DNA from 3 places in the Peribacillus sp. NPDC097225 genome. Region 3 is predicted to be linked to each of the others. Evidence: riboswitches for the same ligand, from Rfam matches in the RefSeq annotation. Region 3 holds a riboswitch; each other region holds the start of a gene.
The links. A riboswitch is a leader RNA that binds a small molecule or an ion and turns the genes downstream of it on or off. The one in region 3 is predicted to bind S-adenosylmethionine.
Positions count from the first base shown of each region.

Region 1: linked by a shared signal. The riboswitch ahead of ACIQXH_RS11145 (methionine biosynthesis PLP-dependent protein) and the one ahead of ACIQXH_RS00195 (bifunctional homocysteine S-methyltransferase/methylenetetrahydrofolate reductase) in region 3 are both predicted to bind S-adenosylmethionine.
Region 2: linked by a shared signal. The riboswitch ahead of ACIQXH_RS15465 (sugar ABC transporter substrate-binding protein) and the one ahead of ACIQXH_RS00195 (bifunctional homocysteine S-methyltransferase/methylenetetrahydrofolate reductase) in region 3 are both predicted to bind S-adenosylmethionine.

Region 1 covers NZ_JBIWDJ010000003.1:213,692-217,981, reverse strand. Annotated here, with positions in the region: gene ACIQXH_RS11160 (MFS transporter) at 1-219, opposite strand, end outside; gene ACIQXH_RS11155 (hypothetical protein) at 446-688, opposite strand; gene fumC (class II fumarate hydratase) at 796-2,178, opposite strand; SAM riboswitch class I at 2,498-2,612, shown strand; gene ACIQXH_RS11145 (methionine biosynthesis PLP-dependent protein) at 2,698-3,810, shown strand; gene metC (cystathionine beta-lyase) at 3,807-4,290, shown strand, end outside.
Region 2 covers NZ_JBIWDJ010000005.1:90,463-94,752, forward strand. Annotated here, with positions in the region: gene ACIQXH_RS15460 (GTP-binding protein) at 1-1,737, shown strand, start outside; SAM riboswitch class I at 1,827-1,933, shown strand; gene ACIQXH_RS15465 (sugar ABC transporter substrate-binding protein) at 2,047-3,162, shown strand; gene ACIQXH_RS15470 (sugar ABC transporter ATP-binding protein) at 3,230-4,290, shown strand, end outside.
Region 3 covers NZ_JBIWDJ010000001.1:47,117-51,406, forward strand. Annotated here, with positions in the region: gene ACIQXH_RS00195 (bifunctional homocysteine S-methyltransferase/methylenetetrahydrofolate reductase) at 1-1,687, opposite strand, end outside; SAM riboswitch class I at 1,794-1,892, opposite strand; gene ACIQXH_RS00200 (MOSC domain-containing protein) at 2,004-2,645, opposite strand; gene ACIQXH_RS00205 (phosphatase PAP2 family protein) at 3,131-3,805, opposite strand; gene ku (non-homologous end joining protein Ku) at 3,895-4,290, opposite strand, start outside.

The sequences.
Region 1 (4,290 bases), on a different contig from region 3:
ACACGTGACCTTTCCCGTCCCCAGTCGTTTATTTAGCCAGCCGCTAGCCAGGCTTGAGAAAATGGTCCCTGCTGCAACAATCATATAAAGTAAGCCCGCAGTCTCCAGTGGCTGGTCATAATCAGACTGCATGACCGGCCAGGCAGCACCCAGTAAGGAATCTGGAAGACCCAGGCTTATGAAAGCCAAGTAAATCATAACCAATAAGAGCATTGCCAAAGGATACCACCCTACTTTCCATTCTCGACGAATAACTCATTACCATAACATTATACGGCGAGACAAGCCCACTATCCCTCTATTTTTCCACTATGAATTTCCAAATCCGAGTTTAGGTAACCTCCTCTTCTTGAAATAACGATCCACAAAAAAGAGACTTCTTCATTTTCATGAAAAAGTCTCGATCATTAATTATTCTTAGATCTCACCCTATTATTCAAGAACTCTATTCCTGTACCAAAATCACTTCATCGTGTCCGCAGTTGGGGCACTTCATAATATGCGGGCATTGTCCCTTTTGAAGGGATTCGGGAAAACCGTCATTTTTTTTCAATGTATCAATATCCATATAAGCACTGTAATCATCGGCATAATCCATCAATTTCCCTTGATCTTCAAGGTCACTACTGCATTTAGGGCATTCTAAATGCATTTTTCTAAGACCATTGCATAGTGGACATAAAGACATGACCATTCCTCCTGTTCGATTTATCTAGTTTAAGTATTCGTTTATTCCATCATTTTAACACATTAAAACATCCTCCCTACATGCGAGGAAGGATGCTTACCTGTTGATTATTTATTGACCATGTTAGCAGGGTCAACCCATGCTTTGAATTCATCTTCCGTTAGGAATTCAAGTTTCAACGCCGCTTCTTTCAAAGTGGAGTTGTCTTTGAATGCAGTTTTCGCAATTTTAGCCGCTTTTTCATACCCGATATGTGGGTTCAATGCCGTTACGAGCATAAGAGAACGATCAACATTTTCTTTGATCTTATCTTCATTCGCTGTAATTCCTACCGCACAGTTATCATTGAAGGAATGAATGCCATCTGTCAATAATTTAACGGTTTGCAGGAAGTTGTAAATGATGACCGGTTTGAAAACGTTCAATTCAAAGTTCCCTTGGCTTGCTGCAAAACCGATTGTAGCATCATTTCCGACAACTTGTGTCGCAATCATTGTCATTGCTTCACATTGGGTCGGATTCACTTTACCTGGCATGATGGAGCTGCCTGGCTCATTTTCAGGAATGGCGATTTCACCGATTCCGCTTCTTGGGCCACTTGCCAGCCATCTAACATCATTGGCAATCTTCATTAAATCAGCAGCCAACGCTTTAAGAGCACCGTGTGCATAAACAATTTCGTTATGGCTTGTTAAAGCATGGAACTTATTATCCGATGTGACAAATGAATGTCCTGTATCCGCTGCGATTTGTTTAGCAGAAAGTGCCGGGAATTCTTTTTTCGTATTGATTCCAGTCCCTACAGCCGTACCGCCCAATGCAAGGTTCAATAATTTTTGGCTACTTTCTTCGATCATCGCCAAATCTTTATCAAGCATTGCTTTCCAACCGGAGATTTCTTGGCCAAGAGTTAGTGGTGTCGCATCTTGAAGATGGGTCCGTCCAATTTTCACGACATCCCAGAATTCTTTTTCTTTGGCTTCGAATGTGTCACGAAGCACTTTAATGGCCGGTACCAATTTTTCGGCAACTTCCATATAAGCTGCGATATGCATGGCTGTCGGGAATGTATCGTTAGAGCTTTGCGCTTTGTTAACATCATCATTCGGGTGAAGCATCTCAGTTTCGCCTTTTTCCTCTAACCATTTATTCCCTTTGTTTGCGACCACTTCATTCACGTTCATATTACTTTGTGTGCCGCTACCAGTTTGCCAGACGACAAGTGGGAAATGTTCGTCAAGCGTACCTTCAAGGATTTCACCACAAATTTTAACGATGGCATCCTTCTTCACTTCTGAAAGATCGCCAAGTTCAAAGTTCACTTTTGCTGCCGCTTGTTTTACGTAAGCAAATGCATGGACTAATTCAATCGGCATTTTTTCATAACCGATTTTGAAGTTATTACGGCTTCTTTCCGTTTGTGCACCCCAGTACTTATCAGCAGGAACTTTTACTTCCCCCATTGTATCTCGTTCGATTCTAAATTCCATGTGTTCTCCTCCTATATTCGCACTATCCACTGAGAAACAATATGTATATGTAATGAATAATGACGTTTTATATGATCCCCTATATATTGTACAAACATTATTATTGTAAAGCAAAAAAAACGGAACACAAATGACCTTTTCCTTCAGAAAAGTCCGTTTAATCTGAATCCGGTTCTATTACTCTGTTGAATTCGTAATTTTATAATGATAAACATGATACATGTTCCATAATAGCTAGTCCCAAATAACCGTCTATTAGGAATGTCCTTGACAGAATCCTATATTTATAGTAAATTCAAAAGAAATTGAATAATCAAAACTCTTATCGAGAGAGGTAGAGGGAATGGCCCTATGACACCTCAGCAACCTTCATTTGTTTCAAACCAATGAAAAGGTGCTAATTCCACAAGTTTGTGTAACTTGGAAGATAAGAAGAATGACTCTATCCTACTTATTCAAGTCTTCTTCTTAAAGAAGACTTTTTTTATTTTATTTAACTAAAAGGAGCAGTGAAAAATTATGTACAAAACAGAAACCTATCTTGCTCAGCTTGGAAACCGCAGTGAAACGGCGACAGGAACGGTCAATCCGCCCGTTTACTTCTCGACGGCTTTCCGTCACGAAGGAATTGGTCAATCAACAGGATTCGACTATACACGAACAGGAAACCCTACACGCCAGCTATTGGAGCAATCGATCGCCAAACTAGAACATGGCGATCAAGGATATGCATGCAGTTCGGGAATGGCTGCCATTGCCACCATCCTTTCCTTATTCAAATCAGGGGATGCATGGATCAGTAGCGAAGATTTATACGGCGGTACATATCGTTTATTAGAGCATGGCTTTAAAAAATGGGGGCTACAATGCGAATATGTCAATACATGTTGCCTGGAGGATATTGAAAAAGCAATCACCCCTCAAACAAAGGCCATCTTTATTGAGACTCCCACAAACCCTCTTATGCAGCAAACGGACATTCCAGCCGTCGCCGCTCTTGCCAAACAATACAATTTACTATTGATTGTTGACAATACTTTTTACACGCCGATCATCCAACAGCCCCTCTTACTTGGTGCTGACATCGTGATTCACAGCGCAACGAAATATCTTGGTGGCCATAATGATGTGTTGGCCGGCTTGATTGTGGCAAAAGGAGCCGAGTTATGTGAGTCCCTTGCTTTCCACCATAATGGTATGGGAGCGGTCTTGAGCCCATTTGATTCGTGGTTGTTGATGCGCGGGATGAAAACCTTGGCACTGAGAATGGAACGTCATGAAAAGAACGCCAAGGTTATCGTTGATTATTTGACGGAACATGAAAGTGTAACGGATGTTCTCTATCCAGGTCGTGGCGGCATGATTTCATTCCGGGTCAATGATGAAGCGGTGGTCAACCCATTTCTACAGTCCCTTTCATTGATTTCATTTGCCGAAAGCCTTGGTGGCGTCGAAAGCTTCATCACGTATCCGGCGACACAGACACATGCCGATATGCCTCTTGAAGTTAGAACGGCAAATGGAGTTTGCAATCGACTCCTTCGATTCTCTGTCGGCATCGAGGACAGCGGAGATTTAATCGAAGACCTGCAGCAGGCATTTGCTCAAGTAAAAAAGGAGGCAATACGATGACAAACCAAGAATTCAGTTTTGAAACCAAATTACTACACAACCAACATAAATTCGATCCAACAACAGGTGGGGTGAGTGTTCCGATCCAGCATGCTTCCACCTTCCATCAAACCGACATTGATCAATTTGGCAAATACGATTACAGCCGGAGCGGGAATCCGACGCGAGAAGCCCTGGAAGATATCATTGCGGAACTGGAAGAAGGCACGCGCGGATTCGCTTTTTCATCCGGGATGGCTGCCATTTCAACGGCTTTCCTCCTGCTTTCTGCCGGTGACCATATCGTCATCTCTGAAGATGTATACGGAGGCACATTCCGAATGGTAACAACCGTGCTGACCCGTTTTAACATCGAACATACCTTCGTGGATATGACGGATCTTGAGAGTGTAAAAGCGGCCATCCAGCCAAATACGCGAGCAATCTATATTGAAACGCCTTCCAATCCCTTGCTTAAAGTAACCGATATTAAAGCGGTAT
Region 2 (4,290 bases), on a different contig from region 3:
GGTCTCGAAGCAGGCGAAAAACTGATTCACTCCATCATTCAATGGGCAGAGAGCAATGATCTATTAGTCGGCAATAAGCTGAAATGGATGGTTGAGGGAATTAAGGATATGAGCAATTTCAATCTGCTTCTTGTTGGAAGTGCAGGAAATGGCAAGACATCCTTCATTCAATCGATAGCGGGTGAAAGCATTGCAGCGGAAGACCATTCATCTCTTGTGAGCGTTAAAGATGGCGATGACCTGGAAATCTATGAAATTACCGATACAGATCGTAAAATGGTCGAAGAGTTAACGGAGTTGGATGAAACGCGTCGTCAACGCGGAACGATTGTCGATGTGACACTCATCAGTGATTATTTGAGAAATAATCGCCTGCGTCTACTGGATACTCCAGGATTTAATGGAGAGAAAAGCGTAGACCCTGACTTCCAAAATTACTTACTGGAGAGCGATGGAGTGATGTTCGTTCTGGATGCACGGGCACCTTTCACGGGCAGTGAACGTGATTTGCTATTGGAAATGCAACAAATGGCCCCTAAACTTCCTATTCATTTCTTGCTGAATAAAATGGATACCATCTATAGTGATCAAGTGGCAGTCAGGATGGAAGATGAAACATGGGATAAGGTGAATGCTTATTTCCCGAACGCGAAGGTATTTGCTTTCTCCAAGCTTTATGACAGCAAACAGCAACTGCAGGATCTAGCCGTCTTCCTTCACGCAAACTATCAAGATAGCAATTGGAAGGAAATGAGGGCGGAGAAGCTCCTTGCCTTCACGCGTAAAACTTTATCCTATCTATTAGAAAAACGGGCAGCGAATGAACGGAAATGCGAGCATTCGATTTCTTGGAATGAACAGATGGAAGTGAAGTTGAATGGCGCTACGAATCAGTTGACTGATTTGGAAAAAGAAAAAACCGAAAACATTACAAGATCTTATCGCTTATTAAAAGAAGAAGTGAAAAAACAGCTTTCCACACGAATTCCTGAATTACTGCGTGATTGCTCTAAAACATTATCTGAGAATAGTGACTTTAGCCAAGTGCATATACAGTTGAATCAGGAAATGAACGATCGGATCCAGGCATTTATATCCGATAAAATCATGCCGCAGTATTTCCGCTCGCTTCAAGACTGGATTGCTACATCTGAGTTAGAATTCACGCAAAGCCAACAGTTCATGGATGAGATGAGCGCAGGCTTCAATGAGCTATACAAAGAAGAACGTATTGTACTGGCCGGGGACTTCCGGGTCTTGGATGACTGGCGCCGTGATGCGGACCGGATGACAAGCAGCATCCGGATAGAAAATGTAAATATATTACTAAGAAGGACCCCATCTCAGTTGATTCTTAAGGGAGCCGGGAAGCTATTTGGTGCCATTCCGCAAAATAAAGCGAATATGTACAATCGATATAAGAAGTTCTTGGAAAATGAAGACTTCCAGGATGTTGCCGATATGATCAGTGACAGATTCCTTACTCAGTTTGGATTGTTCGAAAAATCCTTGGAACGTGACATATCCCTGTTCTACCGCAGTCCATTTTCCATCCTTGAAAAAAATATCGAACAGACGAAAGCCGAAATCAAAGAACAGCAGGCTACATTGGAACATATGAGACAAAATCCTGAAGTCTACCGTGATCCGATTACCCTGTTCGAAGTGAAACTGCGCCAATTCGAACGCCTTGAAAAAATCGAGAAAAGACGCCTGGCGAAACTGCAAGGAAAATAAAACATTTAAAATATTCTAAAAACTATTGACTTAATGACTATATCCCTATAAAGTGGTACTTACCATAACGAAACGTAACACATTATATTCTCTTATCAAGAGTGGCGGAGGGACTGGCCCTACGATGCCCAGCAACCGTTCCAATTAGGAATTGGTGCTAAATCCTGCAAAACAGAAATGTTTTGACAGATAAGAGAGGGATAAGTCTGCAAACCAGCTGATTAAACCTCTCTATTTTAGAGAGGTTTTTATTTTGTGTTTATGCCGAGCTAACAGATAAGAATAATGTAAAAAATAGGGGGAATTAAAATGGGAAGATCAATTTTAAAAGGAGCTTTCGTTTCAGTCATCGCTTCGGCGTTGCTTTTGACGGGGTGTTCTTCGGGACAAAGTACAGGGGAAGCGAAAAAAGAGGAAAAGGTATCTTTTGAAAATGTTCCAGAGCGATTTGCGAAAGGCGAGGGAGCTAAAATTAAAGTCATTCGTAAAATTGGCGGCGATGATCACACTGCCCAATACTTAGCAGGGGCGCAAGAAGAAGGAGAAGCACTTGGCTTCCAAGTAGATACTTTTACGGCCAATGGCGATACGGCTAAATTCCATGACGCCATCGCTCAGGCTCTGGAGGAAGACTATGATGGCTATATCATTTCCCATGGTGATGATGCAGCGACAGTGAATGACGTACAAAAGTTGGTTGATGCAGGGAAAAGCGTAGTCACATTCGATTCCATCGGCGATTTAACGAAAATTGATGGGGTAACAGTAACCTCACAAGATGACGAAGCATTGGCAACTCTTGCTTTTGACAAATTGATTGAAGAGCAAAAAGGCGAAGCGAACATTGCATACCTTTGGGTAGATGGTTTCCCTCCTATGGTGAGAAGAAATGCCGTGTATCAAGAAAAGCTGAAAGAAAATCCTGGCATTCATGAAATTGAAAGATTCGGAGTGGCATCTTCAGATACTTCGGTCCAGACGCAAAATGCCGTCTCGGCGATGTTGAACAAGTATCCAAAAGGTAAAATAGACGCAATTTTCGCAACCTGGGATGCATTCGCTATCGGAGCAGCTCGTGCGATAAAAGAAGCGGGGCGCGATGAAGTGAAAATCTATGGTATTGACGTGTCCAATGCTGACCTTCAGGAGATTCAAACAAAAGGAAGCTCATGGTCGTATACCGCAGCGGTTGATCCGAAGTTGATTGGTGCAGTGAATATGAGACTGCTAGCGAAAAAACTAGCGGGGGAAGAAACGCCGCAAACCTATGATTTAGAAGCATCATTGATATCTCAAAAACAGCTTCAATCATCGAAGGACGCTGTCAACATGACCAATCTATCCGGCATTGTTCAAGGCTGGGGAGTATCAACGGAATTTGAAGAAGACTGGATGAAAGTATTGAAAGAACATTATAAGAAGTAACGATCAGAATCAGTAGACACTCTCTTTCAAGTTGAAGAGAGTGTCTGTTTAATGGGAGGGATTGGACATGGGCATTCAACTAGAAATGAAACAAATATCGATTGAGTTTCCAGGTGTAAAAGCGCTTAGTGAAGTTGATTTTTCAGTACAGTCGGGAACAGCACATGCATTGGTCGGCGCAAATGGAGCAGGGAAATCGACGCTAATGAAAGTCTTATCAGGAGCTCATGTCCATTATACCGGCGACATTTTTCTAAATGGCCAGGTACAGGATATCCGTTCGCCAAAGTCGGCACAGGAAGCTGGCATTCAAATTGTGTATCAGGAAGTGGATACGGCCCTCATTCCTTATTTAACGGTTGCGGAGAACGTGATGCTGAATGAATCCGTACAGAACATGGGGAGAAAACAAATCATCAAGTGGAAGGAATTACATAGAAAAGCGACGGAAATCTTGGAAGAAATGAACATCCATGTGTCTTCGAAAAAACTGGTAAGGGACCTTACGTTGGCCGAAAAGCAGATGGTCTTGATAGCTAGGGCCGTTTCAACCGCATGTAAATTCTTGATTCTTGATGAGCCGACTGCTCCGTTAAGCCATACGGAAACAACGGAACTATTCCGGATTGTGAATGAGCTGAAGCAACGTGGTGTAGGCATTATTTTCATTTCTCATCGTCTACCCGAGATATTTGAAGTGTGTGAGGACATTACAATCATGAGAAATGGGAAGAGTGTGAGGCGCAGTAGAATCAGTGATATCACACAAAACGAAGTGATTGAGCAGATGCTTGGAAAGTCAATGGAAGAACAGTTTCCCGTCGTGAATGCCGAGATAGGTGCGGTGATGTTTGAAGTGAACCGACTGTCGGATGCCGATAAAGTCAAAGATGTCAGTCTTCATGTGAGGGCCGGTGAGATAGTCGGTTTAGCGGGCCTTGTCGGGGCAGGGAAAACGGAGCTTTGTAAAACGCTTTTCGGTCATACGGCCATTATAACGGGGGAAGTTGTATTGAATGGAAGGAAGCTTATTCTGAAAACGCCCCATCATGCTGTGAAGAGCGGCTTGGCACTAGTCCCCGAAGAACGGAGGAAAGAAGGCGTTCTCGTACAGGAGTCTGTTACTAC
Region 3 (4,290 bases):
CTTCAATCCTTGATTTTACTGGATCAGCTCCCGCTGAGGCCATTGCTTTCCGTACACTGTCAGGTAATTTAATCCCCGGTATTTCATTATGGATGAATTCGGCATTCCTCGTACTGGTAAGGGGCATTATCCCCATGAAAATCGGTGTTTCCAAATGTTTTGTCGCCTGATAGACTTCTTCTATTTGTTCTACTGAATAAACTGGCTGTGTTAAAAACGAATGAGCACCGCAAGCGATTTTCTTTTCCATTCTCTGAACAGCCTTATCGAGATATTTCACATTTGGATTAAAAGCTGCGGAAATCTTGAAATTAGCCCGTTTCCCTAGACTTTGTCCGGAATAGGAGTAGCCCTCATTGAATTGCTTAACCAGACTTATCAAATCGAATGAAGATAAATCATAGACAGACGTTGCCCCCGGGAAATCACCAATCTTAGAAGGATCCCCAGTGATAACTAAAACTTCATCCAGCCCGACCGTATGCAATCCCATTAAATGGGATTGTAACCCAATAAGATTTCGGTCCCTGCACGTAATATGGACCATCGGATTCACCCCTAATTCAGCCTTTAATAAATTGGCTAAGGTCGAATTCGATATCCTTGGTGAAGCAAGTGAATTATCAGCTAAAGTAATGGAATCCACCCCAGCTTTTTTCAAGGCTTCAGCTCCTGCCATAAACGTTTCGATTCCTAACTTTTTCGGTGGATCAAGCTCAACTAGGATCGTTCTATCCGTTTTTGCCTTTTCATGAAGAGCTAATTCTTGTTTTTGGTTATTCACTTCAATAATTTCTATATGTCGAGCTTTCGTAATTTTTTCCTTGACTGGCGCTAAAGTGCCAATCATTTCGTTCACAGCTTGTATATGTAGTGGTGTCGTACCACAGCAACCCCCTATAATGGTTGCTCCTTGTTTTCGTAATTCGAGTGCACTTGAACCGAAATATTCTGGTTCCGCTTTATAGACCAGTCTCCCATCCACATAATCTGGAAGACTTGCATTAGGATAGATGGCAATCGACGCCTGCATAGGCAATTTCACTTCTTCCAGTGCCCTTATCATATGATGGGGGCCCAGACGGCAATTCACCCCAACCACATCTGCACCTAGGTACTCTAGCTTTTGAAAAGCTTCATTCAAATGAAATCCATTTTGAAGATTTCCAAGTTCATGCATCGATACATTTGCAATAATCGGCAGGTCCGTTTCCTTTTTAGCAATTTGAAGCACCGTTTCAAGCTCTTCATAATCATAGAATGTTTCAAGAAGAATTCCATCGGGATCTTCCAGGAGCAAACTGTATAATTGTTCTCGAAAACCCCGTTTTATTTCTTCTATACTTAAATCCGATTTACGTATACTACGCTGGGCCCCAATTGTACCAAAAACATAAGCCTTCCCTTTCGCTACTTGTTTAGCAAGGCTGACTCCTTGGCGATTGATCCGACTGACTTCTTCCTCCAGCCCATACCGTTTCAATTTATTGAAATTGGCACCATATGTATTGGTTTGCAGAATATCTGCACCCGCTTCTAAATAGGCCCTATGTATAGTCTCAATTTTATCAGGATTGGTGCAATTTATTTCCTCATAACATTGATCGATTCCATAGGAGTACAACAACGTACCCATCGCGCCGTCTCCAACTAGCATTCTTTCCTTCAATTCACTACGAAAATCCAATTAGTACACCCTCTCTTAAAAACACTATGGTTTTTGTCAGTTTCTATGAGTGTGAGAGTAAAGAAAAAAAACCTTCTCAAAGAAGAAGGCTTTTTTCGAAACATTCTCCTCATCTATCAAGCTCTGCTTGCTGGATTTAGCACCTTTGCCTAGGCTGGTTGCTGAGGTTTCATCGGGCCAGTCCCTTCACCTCTCTCGATAAGATTTATTAAGTTTAATTTTCTAAACATTTCAAAATTTATTTATATTTAATTTACATGAATCATCTGATAATTTCAAGAGTATATTTATCATTTTTTCATTTTCTTCAGACTTTTTAACGATACATCCTTTTAGAAAGCAAGGCTCCCCATTCTTCCGACAAGGATTCAATGGAAAGCAAGGACATTGCCCCCTCCTCCCCATCACGCTTATGAAGGATGACATCCGTTGCATAAAGTACCGTAACCTTATCTTGAAGCCGATCCAATAACACGATATCATCTTGTTGGCCAATTACCCCTTCTTGTATAACCCTAGCAAAATAGCCAGTTAGATTAGTGTCCATCACCAATTTCAAAAACTCTGGCTCTTTGTTAAAGTGGGAGATGGTCGAGCAAGGAATACGCCCCTGTGTAATCTGAATAACGGTCCCGCCAATGCGATAGATATCGCCTATAAACGTTTGACGTTCAGTCATTCCAGCAATCGTCAAATTCTCCCCAAATGCAGGGATGGAAAGCTGCTTATTGAATGTTCGATTCCATAAATCATAATGCTCAAAGGGATAAAAACATAGAGCACGGTCAGGCCCTCCATGGAACTTTCTGTTACCCACTCCATCCCTATCAATCCCTGATTTTGTTACGGTGATATAGTCGATGGCCTTCTTATCCATTGCCGTTTTGATCTTTACCCCCGAAAGCTCCTCCTCTTTTGGCATCCCAATTTGAAGAGACATGATTTTACGATTTTCCATTGGACATCTTCCATTTCTTTTAAATTTCCAGATTGCAATAAAGAAACATTCTTTATATTCAATCTATTCAATTATTTGATTATACCAAACAAAAGCAATAACCTCTTTACTAGGTATAAAATTCGATGTGAAAAGAGAATGATATAAAAATAATCCCTTTGTTTTAGTAATTTAGTTGCTATTTCCAAATTAATTATGATAGAATATGAACACAATATATAGTCGAAAAAGACAATCCGTCGCCTATATGTTGATTCACGATTAATTTCCTCATTGTCGCTCTTTAGGGGGCGAATTTTTTTGTCTCCTTTTAAAAAGGGTGGAAAACAGTAGATCCTTACTAATTATTTATACCTAACAGGTAGCTACCAAATTGAACAAGAGACCTTCTTTTAATGAAAATTTATAGGTACGATCATTACTTTCCTCACAGTACACCACTTTTTTGATAATTTTGGTGATTTTCTTATGCCTTCATTTTCCCCTTAGCTTCTATTTTTTCGCCCCTTATATTCCAGGTATCGTAACAGCCATGCCGATATCGTTAGCCAAGCAGCTCCGGCAACAAAACCTGCCACAACATCGCTCGGGTAATGCACCCCTAGATAAATGCGGCTCCATCCAATGACCAATGAAGCCAAAAAAGCCAAAAACCATATAATGCCGTTCATATATTTACTTTTGACGATTCGTAAACATACAACTGCAATGCTTCCGTAAACGATAACCGAAGCCATAGAGTGACCACTAGGAAAACTATATCCTGAAACGGATAATAATGGAGCGATATCGGGTCTTTCCCTTTGAAAAAGATATTTTAGCCCCCAATTAAATACCCCACCCATTGCTGAAGTGATTATTAAGTATAAAGCAAGCTGTTTTCTTCTGTATAAGGCCAAAATCAAGGCAAATATACCAATTAGTACGACTATCCATGTCACCGACCCAAAAAATGTGAGCGTAGTCACAAAGCTGATAAATTGTTCACTAAAGGGCACTTGGATGAAATTGATAAGGACTTTATCAAATTCGATTAACTCCCCTTCCTTCAGTTCTTCCACAATTTCAATAAAAATGAAAAAATAAACTAGGATTAAACCAGCCATCATGGCAATATAAAGAAGTTTTTTTGAAATATGTATGCTAAAAAAGTTATGCATTCTCGGACACCACCTTTTCCCTCATTTACCACGCTACCTCTAGGATAAAACAAAAAAAGCCTAAGCGATAGATTTCGCTCAGGCTTTTTTTACGCTTGTTTCTTTTTAGGCTCCGCTCTTTTGCGTGTCGTCTTTTTCTTTACAACCATTTTCTCCGGCTTCGTCCTGTCAATGGACGCTTGTAAAGCTGCCATTAAATCCGTCACATTATTGGCCACGGGTTCTTTAGATTTTGCTGTAATGGTTTTCTCGCCAGTTTTCTTTGATTCAATCAATTCAAGCAAAGCTGTTCGATAATCATCTTTGTATTTAGTCGGATCAAACGTCGATGTCAACTGATCAATTAATAATATGGCCGTATCGATTTCTTTTTTTGCAATGGCATCATTAGCAGGAATATTAGGAACGTCGGTTGCAGAACGAACCTCATCAGGGTAATGAATGGTTTCCATCAACAATGTGTTATCCACTACCCGAAGGATAGC